4 regions of the Desulfonatronospira thiodismutans ASO3-1 genome follow, and region 4 is predicted to be linked to each of the others. Evidence: predicted binding sites of a transcription regulator. Region 4 holds the regulator's gene; each other region holds the start of a gene.
The links. Region 4 encodes sigma-54, which starts transcription at its own class of promoters, with help from an activator protein. Its sites were predicted from a motif close to CTGGCACGGNNNNTGCTT; they were not measured.
Positions count from the first base shown of each region.

Region 1: a site for sigma-54 is predicted at 2,298-2,315, ahead of fliR (flagellar biosynthetic protein FliR). Genes of this name have one in related genera too.
Region 2: a site for sigma-54 is predicted at 3,340-3,357, ahead of DTHIO_RS15500 (DUF4168 domain-containing protein). Genes of this name have one in related genera too.
Region 3: a site for sigma-54 is predicted at 4,052-4,069, ahead of flgB (flagellar basal body rod protein FlgB). Genes of this name have one in related genera too.

Region 1 is NZ_ACJN02000001.1:896,274-901,533, reverse strand. Features, by position in the region: gene flhA (flagellar biosynthesis protein FlhA) at 1-276, opposite strand, end outside; gene flhB (flagellar biosynthesis protein FlhB) at 322-1,401, opposite strand; gene fliR (flagellar biosynthetic protein FliR) at 1,499-2,287, opposite strand; gene DTHIO_RS04055 (M23 family metallopeptidase) at 2,568-3,470, opposite strand; gene DTHIO_RS04050 (tRNA lysidine(34) synthetase) at 3,705-4,451, opposite strand; gene rpoZ (DNA-directed RNA polymerase subunit omega) at 4,701-4,916, shown strand; gene dnaJ (molecular chaperone DnaJ) at 4,919-5,260, shown strand, end outside.
Region 2 is NZ_ACJN02000003.1:781,889-787,148, reverse strand. Features, by position in the region: gene DTHIO_RS15510 (MFS transporter) at 1-2,301, opposite strand, end outside; gene DTHIO_RS15505 (hypothetical protein) at 2,559-2,816, opposite strand; gene DTHIO_RS15500 (DUF4168 domain-containing protein) at 2,841-3,266, opposite strand; gene DTHIO_RS15495 (sigma-54-dependent transcriptional regulator) at 3,500-4,897, opposite strand; gene DTHIO_RS15490 (sensor histidine kinase) at 4,934-5,260, opposite strand, start outside.
Region 3 is NZ_ACJN02000003.1:855,221-860,480, forward strand. Features, by position in the region: gene DTHIO_RS15820 (FliH/SctL family protein) at 1-83, opposite strand, end outside; gene fliG (flagellar motor switch protein FliG) at 70-1,077, opposite strand; gene fliF (flagellar basal-body MS-ring/collar protein FliF) at 1,078-2,676, opposite strand; gene fliE (flagellar hook-basal body complex protein FliE) at 2,744-3,064, opposite strand; gene flgC (flagellar basal body rod protein FlgC) at 3,125-3,565, opposite strand; gene flgB (flagellar basal body rod protein FlgB) at 3,565-3,975, opposite strand; gene DTHIO_RS15850 (tetratricopeptide repeat protein) at 4,272-4,832, shown strand.
Region 4 is NZ_ACJN02000003.1:503,005-508,264, reverse strand. Features, by position in the region: gene rapZ (RNase adapter RapZ) at 1-668, opposite strand, end outside; gene DTHIO_RS14280 (PTS sugar transporter subunit IIA) at 644-1,093, opposite strand; gene hpf (ribosome hibernation-promoting factor, HPF/YfiA family) at 1,121-1,672, opposite strand; gene rpoN (RNA polymerase factor sigma-54) at 1,708-3,150, opposite strand; gene lptB (LPS export ABC transporter ATP-binding protein) at 3,166-3,888, opposite strand; gene DTHIO_RS14260 (LptA/OstA family protein) at 3,885-4,439, opposite strand; gene lptC (LPS export ABC transporter periplasmic protein LptC) at 4,452-4,994, opposite strand; gene DTHIO_RS14250 (KdsC family phosphatase) at 4,987-5,260, opposite strand, start outside.

The DNA of each region.
Region 1 (5,260 bases), on a different contig from region 4:
GGTGGCCACGTTCAGGGCCAGCCTGAACAGGGTGGCTATCAGAAGAAGCGAAGGGAATATGGAAAATTCCAGGGGGCTGCGCATGAACATGGATGTGACCAGGATGACAAAGGCAAAGGACAGATTGAAAGTCAGCAGCAGATCCAGGAGCACGGGCGGCATGGGGACCAGCATGACAAAAAGAATGACCACCACTCCGCCGGCCAGTAGTATGTCTCCCTGCTTAGTGAACCTGGCATAGTTGATATTGCCCAGAACAGAAGATTTAACTGCCATATTATTGACGCCCTGTATTTGAATCGGTTTTTGCTGCAGGCATTTTTATTGTCCTCCAGGCGATCCCTGTTTTTTGAATTTGTAGAGTTGAGCCAGTATTGAAGCCACTGCCTTGTACATGTCTTCGGGTATTGTTTCGCCTTCCTGGACGTTCTTATACAAGGCTTGTGCCAATGGCTTGTTTTCCCTGATGGGGATGTTGTTTTCCCTGGCTATCTCCTTGATCTTTTCGGCCCTGAAGTTGGCCCCCTTGGCCAGGACCATGGGGGCGGGAGCCAGAACGGGATCGTACTTTATGGCTACTGCGAGGTGGGTGGGGTTGGTAATGACCACGTCCGCCTTGGGTACTTCCTGGCGCATTCTCTGCTGGGTGGTGGACTGCATCTTCTTTCTCTGCTCCTTTTTTACCTCTGGATTTCCCTCGGCCTGCTTTCTTTCGTCCTTGACCTCGTCCTTGGTCATTTTCAGGTTCTGCTCGTAGTCCCACCTGGTGTAGGCTACGTCGGCGATGGCTATGATAAGCAGGGGGATCATGGCCAGCATAGCCATCTTGAAGGCTGTATTCAGGATGTAGGCCACGATAAAAGGAGGGTCTTCGTAAAAAAGGGGCAGAAAGTTTTCAAATTCCGATGTGATGATAATGTATGGAGCGGTAGCAACGGCTGAGGCGATGCCTACGTTTTTCACCAGACGCACCAGGGTGTTCAGGTCCAGGAATTTTTTCTTGAGCCCTTCAACTACGTTAAATATTTTCATTTTGGGCTTGAGTGGCTTAAAGGTCCACAAAAAACCTACTTGCAGATAAATTGCTACGATAGTCACGAAAAATACTATGAGCATAAAAGGCAGAAGCATACTGGCAATATTCTGGATGCTGAAAACAGCCAGGTGATAGAGGCTTTCCGGGTTGAGCTGATAATGAAAGGCCTGGTCCATGAACCATTCGGTCATCTCCATGTACGTATCCCTGATATGGGGGAAAAACAGGCGCAGAGCAAGAATGCCGGCGATGAGGCTGATGATCTTGGGCATCTCCTGGCTTTTGGGTACATTCCCCTGTTCCCGGGCCTTTTTCCGCCGTTTCGGGGTTGCGTCTTCTGTTTTACTGGGGTCTTTCTGAGGCATCTAACACTCTGCAATAATAAATATTTTTTTGGACTATCAACAATTAACTGATAACTTTCAACTTACCAGAAGATTAGATGTATTCCGCCTTGTTACTTCACGAAGGACCGGCAGCCGCCCGCAGCAGGTTATACATGGTGCCCCCCAGATCGGAGATGAAGCCGGATACATACAGGCTGATGAGCTGGAAAACCAGGCTCAGAAAAAGCAGTCCCACTGCAATCTTTATGGGGAAACCCAAAAGCAGAACATTCATCTGGGGAGCGGTTCTGGCCATAAACGCCAGGCCCAGGTTGACCAGGAAGACCGTGGCGATAATTGGAGAAGCAATTTTAAAGGCCAGGACAAAAATTTGACTGGAATAATATATGATCTGGTTAATAAGCTCCGGGGTGATGAACAGCCCCCCCGGAGGTATCAGGTCAAAGCTCTGGGTCAGGCCCATGAGCATATACAGGTGGCCGTTGATGCTTAGAAACACCAGCATGGAGCACATATACAGAAACTGTGTGGTTATTGACTCCTGCAGGCCGGTAAGGGGGTCCACCACGTTCATCATTTTAAAGCCCATCTGAAAGGCAATGAGGTCTCCCCCTGTCTGGATGGCGGCGAAGAGAAAATGCACGATCAATCCCAGGATAAGCCCCAGAACCAGTTCGCCCATAATCATGACCGCAATCTGGGCCGGATGTTCAGGGAAGTATTGCGCATCAAAGGAAAGATGCGGCCAGAGGGCCAGGGATAGAACAATGCACAGGGCGGCCTTGATGGGTACGGGCATAGCCTCACCCCCGAAAAAGGGCAGCAGGAACACCACCAGGCTTACTCTGAAGAAGGTCAGCCAGAAGCTGAATACGGTTTCAGGGTTGAAATTGAATATGTCCATGCCCGCTGATTAGCAAGAGACGGGCCAGATTGGGGGAGCGGGAAGAAGCGAGGGAGCGAAGGGGCGACTTGAGCGATTTCAGCGACTTGGCGAAGGGGCGAGCGGAATTGAATGGCGGAATTGAAGGAGACTATCCCCGTGTATATTCTTCCAATACACTGGGCCTGCCAGGTGAAACAAATCCGAAGGATTTCCTGCATAGCAGGGTTTCACTGGGGTCATAATAAACTGAATAACAATTAACTGATAACAGATAACTGGATTGCGGGCACTTATCAGGTCAGTTCAGAATGTATCTTTTGGGGTTTACCGGCATGTTGTTGAGGCGTACTTCGTAGTGCAGGTGTGGGCCGGTGCTTCTGCCGGTGTTGCCCACGTAGCCAATAAGCTCTCCCCGGGATACCTTGGTTTCTTCATCAGCTACGTAGCGCTGCAGGTGGGCATACCTGGTTGTAATTCCCCTGCCGTGATCAATGACCATGGTTATGCCGTATCCACCGTCCCTGCCGGTAAAAGTGACTTTACCTGATGCCGGAGCATAAATGGGCGTACCTTCTGGAGCTGAAATGTCCAGGCCCTTATGAAATTCCCGCTGGCCGGTAAAGGGTGAGGAACGATACCCGAAATCCGAGGATACCCATCCCTGGGCAGGCCAGATGGAAGGAGTACTGGAAAGGAGATCTTTTTGCTGATGCAGGGCCTGCAGGATCTCCTGCTGTTTTATTTCTTCCAGGCGGGCTTCTTTGCTCAGTTGGTCCAGAAAGTTGTGCATCTGTCTGGTGAGCATCTCCTGGCGGTAGAAGGGAAACGATGAAGGGGAGGTGTTTTCACTGGTCCCGCCTATTGGATTGGGGTTAAGTTCTCTGGGAGGCTCAAGGTTCAGCATGACCCGGAGCTTGTCGTCGAACTCCTGGACCCGCTCCAGGTTCTGTTCAAGGTCATGAAACTTGTGAAACAGGGTGGTGAGTTGAATTTTCTGGGACTGGACCGTGTCCTGGGAACGGTTCAACTGCTGACTGACGGTCCTGTACTCCTGGTAATGCTTCCAGAGGTAAACGTTGGTTCCGGCTACGGCCAGGATCAGCAAAAGGGCAAACATGAAAACCCAGCCTCTTAATGTAATACTGGAGCACGATCCATGTTTGTCTTTAAATATAACCAACTGGTATTTTTTAAAAAGCATGTTGATTCCCTTTGTGTAAAAGTTTAGCCATTTGCATTTGGAATGGGGACTGGCTCTCCCCGCACTTATTTTAAAACCTGTCAATCTTCCTTTAGAAAAATAAGTGCGGGGGTGCCTGTCCCCTGCTTTCCTTAATGTCCCCTGCTTTCCTTAAAAAGGGCTAAACTGTTACCCCTTTGTAAATGTGCTTCAAAGGTTTGCAGCAGTAAATTCTGATAAACAATTCATGAATTCCTATTTTAAGTTACAGGCCAAGTCAAGCTGCCAGCGCTTAAAAGCATTCAATATATTCTGTCTTGTCTTTTTGTTTCCTCCGGACAACACATCCAGCATTCCCTCCATCTCCGTTCTCTTGCTGGCTCCGGCTGAGGGGCACGGGTTTTCCCAGACAGGCAGTTCCCACCTGCGGGCTGCATTGCGGATATATTTCTTCTCCACCAGCAGCAGAGGCCGGATCAGGGTCAAACTGCCCTGGAAAAACTCTTCTCTGGCGGAAAGTCCGTCCACTCTGGAGGTCTGTATAAGGTTCATGAAAAAGGTAGCAGCCAGGTCTTCGGCATTGTGTCCAAGGGCCAGGTGGGTCAGGCTGTATTTTCTGCAGAGATCAAAAAGGACCTTGCGCCTGCTCCACGAGCACAGGAAGCAGGGAGACTTGGTGTTGCCGGGATTGTGAGCCCTGGGTCCTATGTCCGTGGACTGGATATGCCCGGGAAGGGGGTTTGCGCCCAGCCAGTCCACCAGGGGCTGGTGGTTGCCAGGATCGAATCCGGGGTTGACGTGCAGAAGGATGATCTCGAAATAAAAGGGCACTATTTTCTGGCGTATCATCAAAACTCTGGCCAGAACCCAGCTGTCCACGCCGCCGGAGACAGCGATGCCCACCCGGGCCCCGGGCCACAGCATGCCTGTCTGCTGCATGAGTTTGCCGCAGCGGCCCAGGCATATTTTCTGTGCATGGTTGAGATTTTTTTTAATTCCCATAGACAGCGTTTTGTTCCAGCGGAAACAATTGACAGCTTCAATTCCGGGCCTAATAATATAAAGTCTGCATGCGGGCAATGCACAAAATGCGAGATTTTGTTCTTGACCCGGGAGCCCTTTTGCAGTTACTTATATTCGTTTTTGTCGATGGGGCCGGGTTATTTTTTCTGGGTCCTGAAGAGGCTTGTTTTCAAGGAATCAGGTCTACAACGGTATTTTTAGTTTTTTATATAAATTGAGAGGTAGGCTATGGCCAGAATAACTGTAGAAGATTGTCTGGAAAAGGTTAACAACCGTTTTTTGCTGGTGCAGATGTCGGTCAGAAGGATTCAGCAGTACCGGGAGGGGTATAAACCTCTCGTGGAAAGCAAAAACAAGGATGTGGTCACCAGCTTGAGGGAGATTGCTGCCGGCAAGGTCATCCCATCCAAATCCATTCATAAAGCCGGAATCAAGGTGGATTAGGCATGGCTGAAAAGAGGGATTATTACGAGGTGCTGGGGGTCTCCCGGGAAGCAAGTCAGGAAGAGATTAAAAAGGCTTACCGCAAGATGGCTTTCAAGTACCATCCTGACCGCAACCCGGATGATCCTGAGGCTGAAACCATGTTCAAGGACGCATCTGAAGCCTACGAGGTATTAAGCGACCCGGAAAAGCGTCAGAGATATGACCACCTGGGTCATGCCGGCATGGAAGGCAACGGTTTTCATGGGTTCAGGAGCACTGACGACATTTTTGATTCCTTTTCCGATATATTCGGGGATTTTTTCGGTTTCGGTGGACGCCGTTCCGGTCCAAGGGCCAGAGCA
Region 2 (5,260 bases), 280 kb from region 4:
GTCCAGGATGAGGGTCTTGAGGATGAAATCCAGAAGCGGGACCGAAAAACCCGTATACATCAGGGAATCGGCAAAACGGTCCCAGCTGACAAAAGTGCTCCACTTGGCTAAGGAAGGCCTGTTGATTCCCCCGCAGCCCAGAACAGACTGGATTACGTTTCGAACCCCGGTGATGCCGAACCAGATGACGGCCCCGAAATACATGAGAATCCACCACTCGTGGGTGAGCAGAAAAGTGAGAAAAGCCGGGATAAATCCAATGCCTATCTTGGAGGCGATCTTGATGCGGGTATTTAGATACTTAAGAGAGGCCAGGCCTCTGGTTCTTTTAGTTTCATTGTGCCTTCCGCCGGGACCGTCCTCCCCGGGGGAGTGTATCCCCCCCAGGGTGAAAATATTACTCTTTTCCGGGGACAGGCTGTAGTAGTCCTGCACGATCCATTCGCGCACTCTCTGGTATTCCAGCCTGTTCAGGGCCGGGATTTTCTTCAGAACCCTGGAGACCCCGGCTGAGAGAAAATTGTAGCGGGTCTTGGGGATATAAGTATCCTGAGTCAGGGATTTTATGCCCACGTCCAGTCTCTGGTGGTCATTCCTGCTCCCGCCCGCAAGCTGCCTGCGGGCGCTTCGTGGAAGCGATTCCGAGAGTATCAGGCCCATGCCGTAAACACGACCGGAACGGCCGGTGGAATCGGATCCGATGCACCCGTAGAGGGGACGGTTCTGATAAAAGGACTGCAGAGTGGATATATCGCAAAGTATTTCCACCAGCTTGTCCCGCCTGGAGGAATCAAGGCTCTGGCGCTCTTCAGCTTCGCGCACCAGCTGCCCCAGGTATTTTTTCAGTTTGATGACGTTACCGGCGTTGATGGCATTCTGCAGGTTTATGATCCTTTCCTTGTCGTGTTCCCGGCCCAGGACCTGGTTTTTCAGGTTCAGGATCTCCAGGTGAGTGATCATGCCCTTGCAGTCGAAAAGGATTTCAATGACGTCCTCTACCTTGAGGTCGCACAGGTTGAGGGTGATGTTGGAATTGGCATGCAGGCTCTTTAGTTTTTCCGCCAGTTCTTCCGGGGTCAGGGTCAAAAGCTCGGGGGGATCTTCAGTCTCGAATATGTCCGGAACGTCAGGGTTCTGGGAAGTGCGCAGGTAGTTTTCGATGATATCGTAGATGTCCGGTTCCTGGACCATGTCATCGGCTTCTCCGGAAGGATCCGGACTTTGCCCGGGACGGCTGTAACAATTTTTTGCCGCCAGTTCTGCAGAGATAAGTTCGTGGATGTATTTGCCCAGGTGGTGTACTGAAACCTGCCCCTGCCCCACGGATTTTAGAAAGCTGTTTTCGTCCAGAGGGGCCAGGTTCAGCCCCATCTCCTGGTTGATTGCCGGAAGATGATTGCGGTTGAAGGAATGCAGCAGGCGCAGGACATAGGACCTGGTCAGGCTGGATATTTCGCGGCCCTGATCCATGAACTGGCGGATGCGCGGGGAGCGCAGAAAATCTATAAATCCTCCGGAGTCGCTGAAGCCCCGGGGCACCCAGACCATGCGCACGGGCTTGTCTCTTAGCTTCACGGTGAATTCTATGCCCACCATGACCTTGATGTCCATGATGGAAGCCGCTTGCAGCAGTTCTTCGGCGGCTTCCCGGGGAACATGGTTGTAATAGATAACTGTGAGCCTGCGGATGCCTTTGATCCAGGCGTCCATAATAAGATGTGTGGGTGATTTTCTGCCGGTGGTGTTTACATCGTGGACATGCTCGTCAAAAGCCACCTGGTTCCACTCTTCCGGCATCTCCAGGAGATGGTATCTCTTCAGTTCCGAGCGGACCTTGCGGGGTTTGCCCAGAGAGACCATGGCAAAGTCCCTGGCCAGCTCCAGCTGTCGTCTGCAGTCGCCGTGGCTGCGGACCAGGTTTTTCATTATTTCCACCAGAACCCTGGCGGTGTTTATGCGCATGTGTCCGTGGGAAGTATAAAGGACCTCGTCGCGCAAAGAGCCCAGGGCGCTTATCCTGTCCTGTCGTTCCCCGCTTTCCAGGGATTCCAGGAGCTGAATCACGGAATAGGCTATGCGCTGCGCCCTTGGGGCGGCCATTTCCTTGATGCCGTGAGGGTGCAGATGTGGGGTCAGCAGTCTTTTCTGCTCGGGGTAAGTCTTGCGGGTGTAGACATCATTGACCATGCGCAGGAGATCGTAGTCGCTTTTATCAAAAAAAAGGGGTGATACGTTTTCCTGGTCGGGGCAACTGTGTGTGGATGTGTCCCGGGATGTTATATCTTGTATCTCTTTTTGCATGCCGTAAAAAATGAATAACTAAAAAACAGGTGTGGACTTGCTTAATAAAATTTTTTTCTTAAACTGAAATGTTTTTTGTAACAACTTTGCTAATCAAATCACAATCATTATTTCCAGTGTGTTGTCAAGCTTCAGCCGCTGATGCAAACCGGCAAATAGTCCGTTTATATGCTTTGCAGCAAAAAAAGGCCCTCCAGCTGGCTGGAGGGCCTTGATGTCGCTTTTGAAAAAAGTCAGCGATCTTTGTTCGTTACTGTTTAGAATCCGGGCTCTTCTCCCGGGTCACCGTAGGGATCTTCGCCTTCGGGCTGTTCATACCCTTCGGGTGCAGGCTGCTCGTAGGCATCGGGTGCTGGTTCTCCGTAGCCCTCGGGAGCAGGCTGATCGTAGCCTTCAGGCGGTGCCTGTTCTTCAAAGCCTTCTGGTGCGTCCATTTCCTGTTCTGGCTCGCAGCCCATGGAAAAACCAAGTACCAGTACTGCAGCCAGTGTCAATAACGTTCCTTTAATCCACATTTGCCGTTACCTCCTGAAAATCGATTACTGCATTCCTTCAAGGCGTTCCAGGAGCTGGTTCCTGAGTTCTTCATCCACCTGGGCTGCTTCCATGACCTGGTTGTAGGTCTGTACATCCAGCCCCTGGGCTTCAACAGCTTCTACCATTTCTTCACCAGCCTGCTGCTGCAGTTCCTGGGCCCTTTCAGGATCAGAGACTTCCCCCAGTTCCTGCTGGAATTTCTCACGCACATCCGTCACTGCCTGGTAGGCATCAGCAACCTGGTCCAGTTCGGCATCGCTGACATCAATGTCAGGAGCCTGCTGCTGCTGCATCATTTCCTGCTGATACTGCTGCTGTTGGCCTTCCTGCTGGTATTCCTGCTGGGCCTGTACGTTCAGGCCGAAGCCGAGGATCAGCATTACCGCTGCTGCCAGACTGAGAACAATTGAACTTTTCGTGCTAAACATTCAACCCTCCAAATAAATAAATTAATTGTTGTGCCGCACTACCTGTGCAGCAAAGAAACACATAAAATATTTAAAGCAAGTGGTGTGCCAGTCTTGCATTGAGCTTGCAGGCAGGCTGCAGGCAATGGCTGAGAGGATTTTTTGCAGATCGTGGCCGGGCTGAGTGTGCCAGGGATGCAGGTAATTTATGTGTATATATGACACATGAGACGGTTTTGTGCAGGGTGCAGGCGTTATCCGCTCACCTCTTCTCCCAGCCTGCGGTAGAGAGTACGCCTGCCTATGCCCAGAATTGATGCTGCCCTGCGCTTGTTGCCCCCCACTTTGTCCAGCACGTGCTGGATGTAGCGCTGTTCCACCTCGGATAACGGGGGAAGGTTCTGGTCCTGGAACAGCTGCTGAGAGACATGTGCCTGACTTTCCTGGGAAGAGGACTGGTTGTCCCGGATGCGCGCCGGCAGGTGCCTGGGCAGAATTTCGTTGCCGTCGCAGAACGTTACTGCTCTTTCCACGGCATTCTGCAGTTCGCGTACATTGCCCGGGAAATGATATTTTTCCAGGATGTTCAGGGCCTGTTGTGAAAACCCCTGTATTTTTTTGCCCGTCTGGACGCAGAATCGGCGCAGGAGTCTTTCAGCCAGGAGTTCCAGGTCTGTTTCCCGCTCTCTTAAAGGAGGAATCCTCAGGGTGAATGTCTCCAGGCGGTAGAAAAGGTCTTCCCGGAAGTGGCCATGGCGGACCTCTTCTTCCAGGTCCCTGTGGGTGGCGGCCAGGATACGCACATCCACCTGCTCTTCCTGGTTTCCCCCCACGGGACGCACTTTGCCGTCCTGCAGCAGGCGCAGCAGTTTGGCCTGCATGAAGAGGGGCATTTCCGAGATCTCGTCCAGAAGCAGGGTGCCCCCGTGGGCCTCGGCAAAGAGTCCCTGCCTGGTTTTGCTGGCCCCGGTGAATGCGCCGGCCTTGTGTCCGAAGAATTCGCTTTCCAGGAGATGCTCGGGAATGCCGGCGCAGTTGACCGCCAGAAACGGGTTCTGAGCCCTTTTGCTTTCGCCGTGGATGGCCCTGGCCACAAGCTCCTTGCCTGTACCCGACTCTCCCAGGATGAGCACCGGACCGTCGGCCTGGGCCACCCTGGTTATCTGGTCGAAAAGAAAGCGCATGCACCTGCTCTGGCCATACATGTCATGAAAGCTGTCGGAGTTGAGCAGGCTTTTGATCTGCTTGACTTCCAGGCGCAGGGCGCGGTTTCGAAGCACTCTCTCCACAGTAAGAATGAAGTGATCCAGATCCAGGGGTTTGGTCAGAAAATCCTCGGCTCCTGCCTTGAGAGTTTCCACGGCTCTGGATATGGTCCCGAATGCGGTGATAACAAGAAAATCGGGCTGATTATCCGGGAAGTTGTCCCGGACTTTCTGGAGAAATTCAAGTCCGTCCATACCGGGCAGCCTCAAGTCGCTTACCACAAGGTCCGGGTTCCAGGAGTTCATCATGGAAAGAGCCTCTTCAGCACTGGAACACCAGAATGCTTCAAGGCCGTTGTCCTGGACCTCTTCGGTGAGAAGCTGCCCCAGTCCCTTATCATCTTCAACAATAAGCAATTTGCTGTTCTTTATCTGAACCTGGTTCATGGTCTTTTCCCTGGGCCGGCTTCCCCGGTTTTTTGATTAAGAAAGAGGGAGCCAGATGCGAAACATGGCTCCGCCCATATCGCTTTGCCCAACCTCTACATATCCGCTGTGCTCTTCAGCGATGCCGTGGACCACGGCAAGGCCGAGCCCTGTCCCCATGCCCACGCTTTTTGTTGTAAAAAAGGGCTCAAACAGTTTGGACTTTATGTCCTCCGAAATTCCGGGGCCGTTGTCGTCCACCTGAAACCAGGCCCATCCGCTGTCCTCTCCCCAGGAGATCCGGGCAAGGGCGTTTGAACTTGATTGCAGGGCGTTTTTCAAAAGGTTGACCAGAGCCTGCTCTATGCGGGTGGGGTCGGCCTT
Region 3 (5,260 bases), 350 kb from region 4:
TCCATCTCCTCCAGGCCCCTGCTCTGCAGGCCGAAAATAACCCGGCCCATCCTGGCTTTGCCGGTATTATCAGACAAGGACATCCCCTCCTCCTTTGCCGGCTATAACTATGCGGCCCTCAGCCTCCAGTCGGCGCACGGACTTGACAATATTCTGCTGGGCCGCCTCCACGTCGGAAAGCTTGGCCGGCCCCATGATTTCCAGGTCCTCCTGGATCATGCCCGCGGCCCTCTCGGAAAGATTGGAAAGAAACTTGCTCTTTAGTTCTTCTGAAGAAGTCTTGAGGGCCATGGTCAGGTCTTCGTTGCTGATTTCCTTTAAAAGCTCGCGCACCGCCCTGTCGTCCAGCGCCTGGATATCCTCGAACACAAACATGAGCTGGCGGATATCTTCGGCCATCTGCGAGGATTCTTCCTCGATATCCGAAAGGACCTCCTCCTCCACGCTTCTTTCCACAGAGTTGAGTATCTCGGCCACTGCCTGAACCCCGCCCACCTTGCGGCCTTCTTTGGCTCCTATGGCTATAAGCTGGTTCTGCAGCACCTTGTCCACCTCCATGAGCATGTCCTCGGGAACAGCCTCCAGCCTGGCCAGACGCATGAGCACTTCGGTGCGTATCCCGTGGGGCAGGTTCTGCAAAAGTTCAGCGGCGTTTTCCGAAGGCAGATGCCCCGTAATAAGCGCCAGGGTCTGGGGGTGTTCGTTGCGCAGAATCTGGGACAGAATCTTGGGACTGACATTTATCAGTTCCCGGAAAGGAGCCGGTCCGGTGTCAAGCTCCAGGGCGTCCATGACGTACTTGGCTGTGTCCGAATCCAGAAGCTTGGTAAGCATTCGCTTGACATGATCAGGTCCTCCCATGAGCATTTCCTTGCCCGCAACCAGGGTCTGGTTGAATTCCTTCAGGACCTCCTCGGCCTTTTCCTTGGGCACGGACTCCATCTCCAGCATGGCTTTGGACACGCTGGTGATCTCATTCTTGTCCAGGCGCTTGAAGACTTCGGCCGTAAAACTGTCTCCAAGGGCCAGGAGCAGGATGGCTGTCTTCTGGACACCGCTCAACTTTTCCGGAGGCACTTATACCCTCTCCTCTTTAAGCCATTTCTTAACTACTGCAAAGGCCTGGTCAAAGTTCTCCTCGGCCAGCTGGGAGGCAAAGACCTTGATGCCTTCCACACGCTTCTGGTCCTGCATGCCTTCCACTTCCTCCTCGCTCATGCCGGGAGCAAGGGCTTCTCTCTCGCCGCCCTCGGGCAGACCCTCGGCTTCCTCTCCCTCTTCTTCGGCAACCTTGGGCTTCAATATGGTCATGATAATGGGCCTTACCACAAGAAGGAGGAAAAGTAAAACCAGCAGGGCGTTGAGCAGGGGCTTGCCAAAGGTCTGGAAATACTGGGCCAGGTTGTCCATAAGGGTAGGTTCCGGCTCTACTTCGGGGGCGCCGAAATCAACACTGCTGACCTCTATGGAATCTCCGCGTTCCTGATCAAAGCCCACCGCCCTTTCCACCAGCTGCTGAATCCTCTGCATCTCCTCGTCAGCCAGGGGCTCGTAAACCATTTCCCCGGCATCGTCAGTAACATGCTGCCCGTCTACCAGTACAGCTACACTCAACCGGTCCACGCTGCCCACTGAGGCCACTATATTGTGCTCTTCACGGCTGATCTCAAAATTCGTGGTCCTGTCGGACCTGGAGGTCTCCTGAGTGGTGGCCGGCCCTTCAAATCCCTGCTGAAAATCCGGCTCAGGCACGCCTTCCTCCATAAAGGTCCCGCCACTGCTTTCCTCAGTGGATCTCTGTTCACTGCGGACAACGCTTCCGTCAGGATCAAAAATTTCCTGCCTGGTTGTGCGCCTGTCGAAATCCAGGTCCGCATTCACTTTGGCTATAACCCTGCCCGGACCTGCAAAAGGCGTCAGCATATGTTCGATACGCCGTTCCAGGTCCCTTTGAAAATTGAGCTGGTATTCCAGCTGAGTGCTGCTCATACCGTCCAGGAGATCTTTCTGGGGCTCGTAGAGTACCCTGCCGCTGGTGTCTGATATGGTCACCCTGTCGCTGTCCATTCCTTCGACACCGGTGACCACCAGGTTGACAATGCTCTGGATCTGGCTGGACTCCAGCCTCTGCCCGGACCTGAGCTGAAGGACTATGGAGGCCGAAGGCGGAGTCTCTTCTTCAATAAAGAGACTGCGTTCAGGCATAACCAGGTGCACCCTGGCGTGTTCCACCTCGGAGAATTCTGATATGGTCCGGGCCAGCTCACCCTGCAGGGCCCGCTGATAATTGACGTTCTGCACAAAGTCAGTCTGGCCTATGCCTGTATCGTCAAAAAGCTCGAAACCCATACCTTCCCCGCGCAGGACACCTTCCCCGGAAATGGCCAGACGCATCTTGTGCACCTGGTCTGCGGGAACAAGAATGGTAGTGCCGTCATCCTCGAGCTGGTAGCGCACGTTCTCACTTTCCAGGATCTCCACCACCCTGGAGGCATCCTCGGGATACAGATCCGAGGACAAAACCCGGTAATCCGGCCTGGTGATGAAAAACATCAGAAAGGCAAAAGCAGCAATGACCGAAAGGCCGAGCCCGGCCACCAGAATGCGCTGGGGCACCGAGCTGCTGGACCACAGACTGGTAACTTTTTCCTGCAGATCTTGAATGAACGGGGGCATGCTGGAATCCTTTATCTGGTTCAGGGTTCAGGTTTGGTGATCTTAATCGAAAACAACAGGCAAAATTCTAAAAAGGCATCTGCATCAATTCCCTGTAGCTCTCCATGACCTTGTTTCGAACAGCGGAAGTCATCTGCATGGCTACACCGGCCTTTTCCAGGCTGATCATCAGTTCATGCACATTCTGGGTTTTTCCGGAAGCAAAGGCCTCTATCATCTCTTTTTTATCGGTCTGGAGGTTATTTACCTCCCCAAGAGAAGACTGGAGCGTGTCCGCAAAATCATTGTATGCCTTGTTGCTGCCTGAAGCAGCTTTCCCTCCGGCCATGTTCTGGCCGGTCTGCATAGCATCGGTGTAGGCCTTCAGGGCCATGGGTGAAACTGACATGTCTCTCTCCTTGCTTTCAGCCTTTTATCCGGGCGGCAGGCACAGTTTTTTTGGACCGGATTAACCCCGCCCGATTTCCAGGGCCTTGTTGAACATGTTCTTGGTGTTGGTCACAGCAGACACATTGGCCTCGTAGGTTCGCATGGCGGTCAACATATTGGCCATTTCTTCAACTACATTGATATCCGGGGTCTTGACGTAGCCCTCCTGGTCTGCATCCGGGTGGGCCGGATCGTAAACCATCTTAAAGGGGCGCTGGTCCGTCATCACCTTCTGGGCCTTGACCCCGCGAAGCTCCCTTTCCAGCTCGGTCTGCATGGCATGGCCGAAAGGCGTTTCCAGTGGAGTGGACCTGAACAGCACGCTTTTACGCTCATAAGGTCCGCCTTCAGGGGTGCGCGTGGTATTGGCATTGGCCAGGTTCATGGAAATGACGTTAAGATGGGTGCGCTCTGCACTGAGGGCCGATGCGCCTATATCCAGAGATTTCATGAAACTCATTATTGTCCTCCTTCCCTGATTACAGTTTTAAGTCCCTGAAAATTTTTCTGCTGCACCATGCTAAGGGCATTGTACATCAAGGTATTCTGGGACATGATGGACATTTCCTTGTCCAGGTCCACGGCGTCTTCCCCCTGGTAAACCCTGGGCTCCATGCTTTTTATAAACTGAGCATTAAACCCCTGGGGATCAAAAGCGCCTGATACATGCCCGGGATCGGTCCTGGCCATCTTGCCCCTGGCGTCAAGGTTCAGGGCTGATTGCAGCTGCTCTTCAAACTCTACTCTCCTGGCCTGGTACCCCGGTGTTTTGACATTGGCCAGGTTGGAAGAGACAACATTTTGACGCTCAAGGCGCATGTCCAGCACCCTGGAAGTCAGTTGGATGTGATCGCCGAATAAAGCTTTCATCTGTTGTTCTCCTTTAAAATATTTCTACTGCTGTTTCTGGTTTAATGTTTCAAACAATCAACCTTAGCTCCTTTATTAGCAACTCCTGTTCCATAATACCGGCTGACCTCCTGCCTGTTCACCAGCCGGGCCTTTCGCGGCCTTTTCCCGGCTGCGAGTTAAAAGTTATCAGTTAATTGTTAATTGTTATCTGCTCCAGGACCTGGCAACAAAATCCTTCTCAGGGAATACAGGCATACATTTTGCTTCAAAAGAATCATTCAGAAAATTTTGACCAACAACCACGGAGGAATGTCATGGACAACAGTCTGGATTACCAAATCAACAAGGAGCTGGGTGAAAGCTACCTGTTCATGGGAGAACTGGATAAAGCAGAAGAGCACTATAAAAAGGCGGCGGGTTCCAACGGCGTGCACGCCGAGCCCTATCTCGGCCTGGCCACCATAGCGGTTCAGAAGGGAGAACTGCAGAAGGCCCACTCCCTGTACTCCAAAGCCAGCAGCGTGGAAGCCAGCGACAAGGCCCTTGCAGGCCTGGCCCTGGTAGAAGCTGAAATAGGCTCACTGGAAAAGGCCTTTGAACTCCTGCAACAGGCCCTGACCCTCAAGCCCTCCAACCTAGTGGCCCTGCTGGCCATGGTGCAGGTCGGCCATGGGCTGCAGAGGCTGCAGGAAGTGCTGCCCTATCTGGAAGCTTATCTGGAAGTTGAGCCTGAAAATAATGACGTCAGGTTTGCCCTGGCCGGCTGCCTCAAGACCCTGGGCCATGCCAGTGAGGCGCAAGAGCATGCGCGCAGGATCCTGGAGCAGGACCCCGAAAACACCGCGGCCGGTGAACTCCTGGCAAATGTTGCCTGATTTTTTTTGCAGGCGCAGATGACAGCTGTCTAAGATAAGCAACTGTTCAGACTGCAGCCTCTGGACAGTATTGCGGGCAGAGTATCTGCTCCGTAACCATTCAGGGGGCTCCCCGATGGTGATTACTTGCACCAGGCCCAGGGGACTGTCCCCCGCTATGTACTAACTGTGCAAGCTCACAAAACTTCGCGCATGTACTTTTTGTATTGTGCTGAAAAAGGTGTCGCGGGGACTGTCCCCGGGCCGATTGAGGCACTGAATGGTTGCTCAACTCCCGGCTTGAGCATTTTGACGAACAAAGACTCAACTCCAGGCTTGAGCAGAGTCAAGAGCACTGTGCCCACTCCCCTCCTTGGGCAAGGAGGGGCAGGGGTGGTTGTATGAAAACCACTTCCACTAAACTCCCCTCCTTGGGCAAGGAGGGGCAG
Region 4 (5,260 bases):
AGTTCTGGTTCAAAAAAAGGGTTGGGCAGAAAACGCAGGTCCTGGACCATGTCGGCCTCGGAAGGCATGCCGTATTTGAATCCAAAGGAAATTATATGCACCCGTATACCGGCAAGAACCTGGTCCAGGCATTCCCATTTTTCCTTGAGTGCCCGGCGCAGGTCGTGGATGCTGAAATCCGATGTGTCCACCACCAGGTGAGCATCGCTGCGCAGTGGTTCCAGGATCTGTTTTTCCTTTTCCAGGGCCTGTTCCAGGCCGATTCCTTCTCCTTCCATGGGGTGCGGGCGTCTGGTTTCAGCGTACCTGCGCACCAGCACTCCAGAGCTGGCTTCAAGGTAGATTATCTGCAGGCAGATTCTGTTCTGGGACATCCTGTCCCTCACCCTGGACCATTCCCTGGCGAAGTCGCTCTGGCGCAGGTCCATACCCAGGGCCAGCCCCCGGAAGTTTTTGGGGTTTTCTCTGGAGAAAAGCTCCATTATCGTAGGGGCCAAGGTCACTGGAAGCCCGTCCACGCAAAAAAAACCCAGGTCTTCAAAGACGTTCAGGGCGGTGCTTTTTCCAGCCCCGGACAGGCCGGTGACAATAATTACCGGGTAGCAGCCCGCATGTTCTTTTTCTCTGCCTGGTACGTCCCGGATTAAACCCTGTTTATGAGTTTCCATAGTTCTTCCCTGGACTGGGCATTTATAAAGCAATCCTTGAAGTCAGGGTCCTGCAGCAGCCTGGAGATAAAAGCCAGGATTTTTAAATGCTTGCCAGCGCTTTTTTCCGGAGCCAGGACCAGGAAAAAAATGTGTACCGGCTTGTGATCCAGGGCGGAGAAATCCACACCTTCCCGGCTCAGACCGGCGCTGATAAGGATGTTATCCAGGCCGGCGATCTTGCCGTGAGGTATGGCCACGCCGTCGCCTATGCCGGTGGTGCCCAGGTTCTCCCTGCTCACGAGCACATTGTTGACTTCATTGCGGTCCAGGAAGTCGTGTTTTTCCACCAGGGGGGCGGCCAGTTCATCCAGGACTTCCGTCTTGTTTCTGGAGACCAGGCCGGCGACAATCTGGTCCGGGCTTAAAAAATCAGCAAGATGCATTGTATCTCTCTGTTATGCCAGACCTGTCTATACGCCTGGGTCAATAAAGCCGAAGTCCCCGTCCTTGCGGCGATAAACCACGTTTACCCTTTCGGTTTCAGCGTTTAAAAAGACCAAAAATTCGTATCCCAGGTTTTCCAGCTGCATGGCGGCCTCGTCCAGGGGCATGGGTTTGGGCTCGTACTGATCCGTGGCCACTATGCGGGGCTCCCGGCTCTGTCCCTCCTCTGCCGGGGAAAAACTGACCACATCCATGCGCACCTGCTGTTTTTCTCGTGTTTTTTTCTTTTTGTCCTTGATCTTATCTCTTTGTTTCTTGAGCTGGGCTTCAAGCTTGTCCAGGCTAAGGTCCACGGTGGAGTACATGTCTTCTGTTTCTTCGTTGGCAGAGATATGCAGATCTTTACCAGTGAGGATGCATTCAGCTATGTGCCTGAATTTTTCTACCTCCATATTTACCTGCAGAGAAACGTCGTCATTGTCAGTTATATATTTGGACAATTTTTCAAAACGATCCTGGGCGTAATTTTTCAGGTGATCAGAGGGTTCAAAACTTTTGAAATTGAATTTGATGTGCATGCTAGCCTCCTTGGATTTGTATATGGCTTTTGGAGTCAGAAGAATTTTTTCCTCTTTGAGGAAGAGGGAATGTCCAGAGCCATGCGGTACTTGGCCACAGTACGCCTGGCGATATTTACATCCAGGTTTTCTTTCAAAATGGCAGCTATGGCTTCATCGCTCAGTGGTTTTTTGGGGTCTTCCTCGCGAACCATCTTCTTGATGGCTGCCTTTACACTCTCGGAACCCACGTGGCCGCCTCCGTCCATGCTCAAGGCGCTGTTGAAGAAAAACTTGAGTTCAAAAATGCCGTAGGGAGTAGACACGTACTTGCTGGTGGTGATCCTGCTCACCGTTGACTCGTGCATCTCAATGTCCTCGGCCACTTCCTTGAGTATAAGAGGCTTTAACCGGCTTACTCCGTGCTCGAAGAACTCCTTTTGAAATTTGAGTATGCTCTGCATAACCTTGTACAGAGTGCGCTGCCTCTGGTGCAGGCTTTTCATGAGCCACACCGCTGAACGCGTTTTTTCCTGGATGTATTCGTTCTCCTGCTTGTTTTTCTTGTCTTTGACCAGCTGGTTTTCACCAGTATAAAAGGAACTGAGCTGCAGGTTGGGCAACCCGTCTTCATTCAAAAGGATGATAAAATCGTCTTCGTATTTGTAAACATAAATATCCGGGCTGATGTAAACAACATCCTCGCTGCCGTAGCTGGAGCCGGGGAAAGGGTCCAGGCTTCTTATGACCTCAATGTATTCCTGCATGTACTCCCGGCTGACCTTGAATTTTTTCAGAAGCGGGGCAATGCGGTTTTTTTCAATGTCTTCCAGGTGCTCCTTTACCAGTGAAGTGAGCACAGGATCGTCCTCGTTTAAGGCTTCAAGCTGTACCAGAAGACATTCCTGGATGTTTCTGGAACCTATGCCAATGGGGTCGAAATGCTGTATACGTTTTAAAACTCTTTTCACCTGCTCCTGTTCTGCGCCGGTGGATTCGGATATTTCCCGGGAAGTGGCCTGGAGATAGCCGCGGGAATCCAGATTGCCGATGATCTCTTCGCCGACAACCATATCTTCTTCGGAAAAATCCTGCAGCTGCAACTGCCAGAAGAGATGTCCTTCCAGTGAGGGCTTGGAAGAGTGTCTGGCCTCGAAACTTTGCATCTCTTCCGGGGTCTCCCTTTCATGGTGCACCGACTGCTTGGAACTGCTGGAAAATTCGCCCAGATAGTTTTCCCAGTCCGCATTTTTGATCATGGACTGTTCTTCGCTGTTGAGGCTTGTTTTGCGGTTGGCTTCTTCGTGTACATCCCGGGCCGTCTGCTCATCCTCCTGGTACTGGACCTCCTCCAGGATGGGGTTTTCCATGAGTTCCTGCTGCACCACCTCCAACAGCTCCACCCTGGAAAGCTGCAACAGCTTGATGGCCTGCTGCAGCTGCGGAGTCATCACCAGTTGCTGTGATAATTTGAGCTGTTGTCTGAGTTCCAGGGACATATTTATATAACCTGCTTACAATTGAAACGATTCTCCCAGGTATACCTGTCTGGCCCGGGCGTCCTGGGCTATTTCCCCTGGTGTGCCGTTCAGTATAACCTGGCCTTCAAATACGAGGGATGCCCTGTCGCAGATTTTCAGGGTTTCGCGCACGTTGTGATCTGAAATGAGCACACCTATGTTTTTTTCCTTTAGCTTAAGCACAATTTTCTGGATATCATCCACTGCAATGGGATCAATGCCTGCAAAGGGTTCGTCCAGAAGAATGAATTCAGGGTCCTTTATCAGGGACCTGGCTATTTCCAGACGCCGCCTTTCCCCTCCGGAAAGAAAGGAGGCCTTCTGATGAGCAAGCTTAGATATTCCCAGTTCGTGCATCAAAGACTCGGCCTTTTCCCGGCGGAGCTTTCTGTCCCTGCAGGTGTACTCCAGGATAAGCATCAAGTTGTCATAGACGCTCAGTTTTTTAAAAATGGAGCTTTCCTGCGGCAGATAACTCATCCCCAACTCTGCCCTTTTGGGCAGCGAAAGTCCAGTTATATCTTGACCGGCCAGTGCCACCCGGCCTTTGGTGGGGGGGATGATGCCCACCAGCATATAGAAGGTCGTGGTCTTGCCGGCGCCGTTGGGACCAAGAAGCCCCACTATTTCTCCCCGGTTTATGTCCAGGGATATTCCTTTGACCACGGGTTTTTTGCCATACTGCTTGTAAACGTCAAGGGCCTGCAGGGTGCTCACTGTCCGTCCCCGTCTGAATCGTCTGAATGAAAGATTACCCGGACCCTTCTTTCCTCGCTGCCGTATACCCGGGATGTATTGTCTTTGAGGTTGAGAACGATTTTTTCCCCTTCAACACTGTTTTTGCCTTCAATAAGCCTGGGGTCCTGCTCCAGTTCTACAATCTCTGTGTCGGGATAATATGTCAGAAGTCCGCTGCGGCCCTCCCTGCCTTCTCCCTGGATCCGCACCTGTCCCCGGGCGACGATTTTCTCTATGTCATCATCTTCTCCGGCTTCAGGTGCGGTCTCATCCATGTCCGCATCCGACCTGAGATATACGTAAAGCTTGTCTGACCAGAGCTCGAAATCAGGGCGGCGGACATAAACGTCACCGGAAAACACAATTAGATTTTCCGCGCCTTTAAAGGTCATGTCCCGTGAGGTAATCTCCGTACCCTTGTCGTTTTCAGCCTGGATCCCGGCAGGGTAAAGAAATAAGGCCGCCAGGACACAGACCAGGATATAGGGAAAAAATCTGCAGTGCATTGTGATTGCCTGTATTCTGTTCATGATGTGTTTTGTTCAGTTTCCCCGGATGCTGGTCCTGACACCCTGGGTGGCCACGATTTTGTCCTCTTCAAGCATTATAAGGGCCCTGGGGGTGTCTACCCTCATGCCCCGGCCCGTAAAGGAAACATTGTCTTCCAGCAGGACATGTCCCTCGCCTTCCTTGTATGTAGCCTTTTCTGAAGTGGTGTAAAGGCCCCCTGAACGGGCCTTTACGTCGGGCCACATATAAAGGGTTCCGCTGTCCTGGTCTATTCTGCCCCGGGCAGCCCTGATTTCAACAGGTTCGCCGTTTTTCTCTCCGAAATAGGTCATGACAGGTTCCTGCAGAAGGTAGATGTTCTCCTTGCGCATGAAGCCTGCCTGTTTTGCGTCAAGCTCCCAGATTTTTTTGTCCCGGCCGCTTTGAACCAGGGTCAGATCCCTGATGTTTAAATCAACTTCCAGGTCCTGGTCAAAGTCAACTTGTCTCGGCCCCGGGGTTTCGCGCCAGAAAATGCTCAGCAGGAAAAACATGAGCATAACCGTAAGGATTATGGGAAAGGCTTTCTTAAGCATGTTTCTGGACCCATTTGCGCCACTCCTGTTCCAGCCTTCCCTGGGCCTGCAGGATAAAACGCACGGCCTGACGCACTGCTCCGTGGCCGCCTCTTTGTGTACTGGTCCAGGCGGCCAGCTTCCTGATTTCCGGCTGGGCATTGGCCACAGCCATGGGAAGTCCTACGCACTGCATAGGACCTGCGTCCACCCAGTCATCACCGAGGTAGGCCATTTGCGAAAACAACAGGTTTTTTTCCCGGGAAAGCTGCCTGATGAAGGGCATT